DNA from 2 places in the Brachybacterium huguangmaarense genome. Region 1 is predicted to be linked to the other one. Evidence: riboswitches for the same ligand, from Rfam matches in the RefSeq annotation. Region 1 holds a riboswitch; the other holds the start of a gene.
What was found. Region 1 has a riboswitch for thiamine pyrophosphate ahead of BRM3_RS14335 (ECF transporter S component). Riboswitches for the same ligand answer to the same signal wherever they lie in the genome.
Positions count from the first base shown of each region.

Region 2: linked by a shared signal. The riboswitch ahead of thiM (hydroxyethylthiazole kinase) and the one ahead of BRM3_RS14335 (ECF transporter S component) in region 1 are both predicted to bind thiamine pyrophosphate.

Region 1 is NZ_CP107020.1:3,106,183-3,109,382, reverse strand. It holds gene BRM3_RS14340 (ATP-binding cassette domain-containing protein) at 1-623, opposite strand, end outside; gene BRM3_RS14335 (ECF transporter S component) at 620-1,246, opposite strand; TPP riboswitch at 1,326-1,431, opposite strand; gene BRM3_RS14330 (M13 family metallopeptidase) at 1,461-3,200, opposite strand, start outside.
Region 2 is NZ_CP107020.1:332,138-335,337, forward strand. It holds gene thiD (bifunctional hydroxymethylpyrimidine kinase/phosphomethylpyrimidine kinase) at 1-193, opposite strand, end outside; gene BRM3_RS01590 (thiamine phosphate synthase) at 225-974, opposite strand; gene thiM (hydroxyethylthiazole kinase) at 976-1,827, opposite strand; TPP riboswitch at 1,818-1,916, opposite strand; gene BRM3_RS01600 (hypothetical protein) at 1,993-2,877, shown strand; gene cls (cardiolipin synthase) at 2,890-3,200, opposite strand, start outside.

The DNA.
Region 1 (3,200 bases):
AGCACGAGCAGCCGGTCGGCCAGATCGAGCCACGGCTCGACGCGGTGCTCGGCGATCACGACCGTGCGCTCGCGGGCGAGGGTCGCGACGGCCTCCCGGACCTCGTGCGCGCTCGCCGGGTCGAGCATCGAGACCGGCTCGTCGAGCAGCAGCACCTCGGGGTCGAGGGCGAGGGCGCCGCTCAGGGAGACGCGCTGGAGCTGGCCGCCCGAGGTCTCGAGCGGGCCGGCCGCCTCGTCGACGTCGGGGACGAGGTCGGCGAGCACTCCGTGCACCCGCTCCCAGATCTCCGCTCGCGGCACCGACCGGTTCTCCGGGCCGAAGGCGACGTCACGGCCGACGGTCTCGGCCACGACCGTGTGCTCGGGCTGCTGCAGGACCAGGCCGCGCCGAGCCGAGCCGTCGACCCGCCCGCTCAGGTCCCCGGACTCGTCGTCGAGCAGCCCCGCGAGCGCGAGCAGGACCGTCGACTTGCCGCTGCCGCTCGCCCCGGCCAGCAGCACGGTGCTGCCGGGCTCGAGGCGCAGGTCGAGGTGGTCGATCGTGGGCAGCCGACGGCCGGCGGGGCGCCAGCTGAGGTCATGGACCTCGAGCGCCCCGCCGACGCGTGCACGGGTCGTCACACGAGGTCCCGTGCCGCCCGCTCCCGCCCGATGGGGAAGGCGTTCAGGACGCCCGTCCGGGCGAGCAGGCGCCCGAGGGGGAGGCAGACGAGGGGGCTGATCACGGCTCCCGAGAGCGCCATGAGCGCGAGGTAGACGAGCTTCCAGGACAGCGCCCAGGACACGGCGCTCGTCGCGAAGGCCTCGTAGACCCACTCGAGTCCGGCCGCGACCACCCCCGCGAGGGCGAGGGCGCCGATGCCGAAGCGCCGGTACGCGAGCAGCGCCAGGCCGATCTCGACCCCGAGGCCCTGGGCGAGGCCCGAAATCATCGTCGTGTACCCCCACTGGTTGCCGATCAGCATCTCCACGAAGGAGGCGATGAGCTCGGCCAGCAGGGCCGCGCCGGGGCGGCGCACGATCAGGCCCGCCAGGATCGCCGGCAGGAACCAGACGCCCGCGAGGACCCCGGCGGCGGGCGCGAAGGCCGCCGTGATCGAGTTGATCGGGTAGTAGAGGTAGTTCAGGCCCAGGAACACGACGCCCATCGCGATCCCGATCGTGACCGTGACGGTGACGTCCACGGTGCGGAACCCGCGCCGGCGGTCCGTCCTCTCGTGCGGTGTGGCCTTCGTCGTCGTCATCATGTGCTCCTTCCGTCGAGGAAGGGTCGTGACGCGACGCCGACGGCGGGCGCGAGAGCCCGCCGCCATGCGGCGCGTCACGAGAGAAATCCCGACTCCCTACGCCGGTGCAAACCGGATCAGGTTCGAGGGTCTGCGCCGTTCGCGCACTCTCAGCACCCCGTGGTGCTCCCCTGTCAGTGGATGACGAGGACCACCCTACCGCCCGCGGGCCTCACCAGATGCGGACCCGGCGTTCGGGTGCGAGGTACATCGCGTCACCCTCGGTCACGTCGAACGCCTCGTAGAACGCGTCGATGTGCGCGGCCGGCACGTTGCAGCGGAACTCGGCGGGGGAGTGCGGGTCGGTCGCCAGGCGCCGGATCGACTCCTGGGGCCGGTTCTTGCCGCGCCACACCGTGGCCCACGACCAGAACAGGCGCTGCAGACCGGTCATGCCGTCGAGCACGGGCGGCTCCTCGCCCTCGAAGTGCGAGAGGTAGGCGGCGACGGCGATCGACAGGCCGCCCAGGTCGCCGATGTTCTCGCCGATCGTGAGGGCGCCCGAGACGTGGTGGGTGTCGTCGAGCTCGCGCGGCGAGAGCGCCGAGTACTGCTCGATGAGCGCCGCCGTGCGCTTCTCGAACTCGCGACGGTCCTCCTCGGTCCACCACGAGCGCAGGTTCCCGTCCCCGTCGTACTTCGAGCCCTGGTCGTCGAAGCCGTGCCCGATCTCGTGGCCGATGACCGCGCCGATGCCGCCGAAGTTCACGGCGTCCTCCGCGTCGGCGTCGAAGAACGGGGGCTGCAGGATCGCGGCCGGGAACACGATCTCGTTGGCGCCGGGGTTGTAGTAGGCGTTGACGGTCTGCGGCGTCATGTGCCACTCGTACGGGTCGATCGGGCCGCCGACCTTGCCGAACTCGTAGGCGGCGTCGAAGCGCCGGCTCGCGCGCACCGAGGCGACGAGGTCGGCGGGGTCGACCACGAGTCCGTCGTAGCTGCGCCACTGCTCCGGGTAGCCGATCTTGGGGGTGAAGCGCTCGAGCTTCTCGAGCGCCTTGTCCCGCGTGGCCGGCGTCATCCAGTCGAGCGAGGAGATGGACGTGCGGTAGGCGGCGAGCAGGGAGTCCACGAGACCCTGCATGCGCTCCTTGTGCGAGGCCGGGAAGTGGCGCTCGACGTACTCGCGGCCCACGTCGAAGCCGACGGCGCCCTCGACGAACGCGACCCCGCGCTTCCAGCGCTCGCGCAGCTCCTCGGCGCCGGACAGCACGCGGCCGCTGAAGTCGAACTCGGCCTCCACGAAGTCCGAGGACAGGTACGGCGCGTACGCGGAGACCGTGTGCAGCGCGAGCCACGTGCGCAGCACGGGCAGCGGCTCGTCGGCGAACAGGGGAGCGGCGCCCGCGAGGAACTCAGGCTGGCCGACGTTGACGACCTCGAAGGCCGAGGCCGCGGCGCCCGTGCCCTCGATGTACGCGTTCCAGTCGAGTCCCGGTGCGGCCTCGCGCAGCTCGGCACGGCCCATGGGGTTGTCGGACTTCTCGGAGTCGCGCAGCCGCACGACGTCCACGTGCGTGCCGGCCAGACGCGTCTCGAGGTCCATGACCGCGCGGGCCTGGGCGGTGGCGTCCCCGTCGACGAGGCCGTCGCGGCCGGGCAGGGCGGCGAGCTGGGCGAGGCGGCCCAGATGGGTCACGTAGGCCTCGCGGATCTCGGCGTACCGGTCCTCGCGGTAGTAGGACTCGTCGGGCAGCCCCAGGCCGCCCTGGTGCAGCTTGACCTGGTAGCGCGTCGAGTCGCGGTCGTCCGTCCACACGTACGCGTGGATCAGGGAGGTGCCGGCGTCGGGCGACGCCATCGCCCGGGTCAGCGCGGTGTGGTCGGACAGGGCGACGATCTCGTCCAGGAGCGGCTCGAGCGGGGCGCGACCGGCGCCCTCGATCGCCTCGGTGTCCATGAACAGCCGGTA
Region 2 (3,200 bases), 460 kb from region 1:
CCACCTGGGTGCGGACGAAGGCGGCGTCGACGTCGCGCACCTCCTGCACGCCCTGGGTGTTCTGGGCGACGAGCGCGGTGATTGCGCTCGTGCCGTACACCCCGAGCGCCGTGAAGGTCTTGAGGTCGGCCTGGATGCCGGCGCCGCCGCTGGGGTCGGTGCCGGCGATCGAGAGGGCTGTGGGCGGTCGCATGCGCGGATCCTTCGGTCGGTGAGGCGTGGCCTCAGCGGGTGGGGGCCGTCGGGTCCGACGGCTCGGGGAGGTGGTCATCCGGGCGACTGTCGCGCCCGGACCTCAGGGCCTCTCCCAGGGTGCGGGCGGCATCGGCCGGGGACGGGGCGACGGCGATCGCGGAGACGACGCAGATCCCGTCGATGCCGGTGGGGCCGAGGGCGTGCGCGAGCTCGACGTCGATGCCGCCGATGGCGACGGCGGCCGGGCGCGCCGCGGCCGCCTCGAGGGCTCGCACGCACGCGGCGACGCCGGCCACGCTGAGCGGGGCGGCCGCATCGGGCTTGGTGTCGGTGGCGCGGACCGGGCCGATGCCGAGCACGTCGGCGAGACCGGCGGTCACGGCCGCGGCCGCCTGCGCGGGCGTCGAGACCGAGAGCCCGAGCAGGAGGTCGTCGCCGAGCGCGCGGCGGGCCTCGACGGGGTCGGCGTCGTCCTGCCCGATGTGGAGGTGGCAGCCCTCGCCGACGGCGACGTCGACCCGGTCGTTGACGAACAGCCGGACCCTGCCCGCGGCCTCGGTCCCGACCGCGTCCGCGATCGCGGCGCGGCAGGCGCGGACGAGGCGCGCGATCTCGATCTCACCCGCGCGCTTGTCCCGCACCTGGATCGCGCCGGCGCCGCCCCGCACGGCCGCGGCCGCGATCGCGGGCACCCGGTCGGGGCCGCCCGAGAGGGCGGTGTCGGTCACGTGGTAGACGGTCCAGTCGGTGCGACGGGCCAGCTCGAGGGCCCCGCGCACCTCAGGACTCCTCGACGAGGACCGCGGCGACCACGTCGTCGGGCGCGAGGGCGCCGAGGGCGTCGAGCCAGGCCACGGCGAACGAGCCCGGCCCGGTCGCGCCGTGAGCGCCGCGGGACCCGGCCGCGGCCACGAGGGCGTGCGCGGCGACCACGGCGTCGTGCGGGTCCGCCGCCGGGCATGCGCCGAGCACCGCGGCGGTGATCGCGCCCAGCGCGCAGCCGGTGCCCGTCACGCGCGTCAGGAGAGGGTCGCCGCCCGTGATCCAGGTGGTGCGCCCCGCCGAGACGACGAGATCGCGCTCCCCCGACACGGCGACCACGCCACCGGTGTCCCGGGCGAGGGCGCGGGCGGCGTCGAGGGCGACGTCAGGCGTGGCGGTCGAGTCGGGCCCGCGGCCGCCGTCGCCGACGCCGCCGAGGGCGAGCACCTCCGAGGCGTTCGCCCGGATCGCGGTGGGGCCGATCGCGGTCAGGGTGTGCGCAAGGCGGGTGCGGACGGGCAGGCCGCCCACGGCGACGGGGTCGAGCACCCAGGGCGTCGCGCTCTCGGCCGCGGCGCGCGCGGCGCGCGGCATCGCCTCGACCTGATGCGGCGAGACGGTGCCGAGGTTGACGAGCACCCCGCTCGCGGCGGCCGCGAACAGCGGCGCCTCCTCGGGATGGTCGACCATGGCCGGCGAGGCGCCCGCCGCGAGCAGGGCGTTCGCCGTGATCTGCTGGACCACGGTGTTGGTGAGGCAGTGGACGAGCGGCGCGGCCTCGCGCACGCGGCCCAGGCAGGCGATCCATGGCGCCCCGGAGGACGGCGCGCCGGCGGACGGCAGGAGTGAGGCGGCGGACGATGCGTTCATCGTGACGATCCCTTCGCAGGTGCTGACCAGATCAGGTTCGACGGGTGTGCTCTCAGCCGTCCGGCGGGACGGCACCCCGTGTCACGTCCATGACCCTAGCAAGCGGGCGGGGGCTCAGGCGGCCTGTGCGAGAATCGGCGCCGGACACCGAGGAGGGGGCGCGACATGGCGGATCCGGAGCGGCACGACGAGCCGTCGGACCCCGGCCTGCCCGACTTCGCGACCCCGCCGCCTCGCACGCCCGCCCAGGCGCCCGTGCCCGACGAGCGTTCGCGCTCGCGGTCCCGCGCCATGATCCTCACCGTGATCGGCGCGAGCGTCGCGATCATCGCGATCGTCGCCCTGGTCCTGTCCCAGACCCTCTTCCGCGACGCCTTCGGCGACGACACCGACTACGCCGAGCCCGCGACGGGCACCGCGAGCGGCCAGTCGGAGTACGTCCCGGACCCCAACGACCCCGATCTCGCGCCGCCGCCGCCGATCTTCACGCAGGCGCCGACGTCGGACTGCACGGTGCTGCCGCAGCAGTCCACCTCCGCCCAGCCCGCCGGCAAGGTGCGCGGCGGGGGCCTGGAGTACACGCGCCCCTCGACGTGGACCTTCAACTGGGGCAGCGGGGACCTCGCCTACATGACCGACGCGGCCGGGTACGCGCGCAACGTCGAGGGCAGCTGGTACTCGGTCGTGAACGTGGGCCGCGTGACCTGGCCGCAGGCCGAGGGCGACTACCCCGGGGCCGAGCAGGCGGCCGTCACGATCTTCCAGTGCTACGTGACGTCGGCGGGCCTGATCGACTACTTCGGGGACACCCCCACCGTCACGGACTACCGCACCGAGGCCACCACGGTCGACGGCACGCCGGGGTGGATCGTGCAGGCCACCTACCACTTCGACGCCGGGCTCAAGACGACCGACGAGTCGCGCGTGACCTCGATCGTGGTCGACACCCCGGGCGGCCCGAGCGCCGTGGTCTCGGACGTCGCGGCCGACCACCCCGACCACATGCAGGAGCTCCAGGACATCCTGGACTCCCTGCAGGTCGTCGGCTGAGCCCCGCAGCGCTCACACGATCGAGGAGGCCATCCGGCAGATGTCGTCGAGCGAGCGCGCGAGGAACGGCCGGCGTCGCCAGGTCTCGAGGTCGAGCCGGGTGCTGCGCTCGCGGTAGACGGCCTCGACGTCGCGCATCTGCTGCATGAAGTCGCTGCCGCCGATCATGAGCGAGGACTCCATGTCGAGCAGGAACGAGCGGATGTCCATGTTGGACGAGCCGATCACGGTCACGAAGTCGTCGATCGTGACGTGCTTGGCGTGCAGGATGTAGGGCTCCTCGTAGAGCTGGATGCGCACGCCCGCGACGAGGAGCTCCTCGT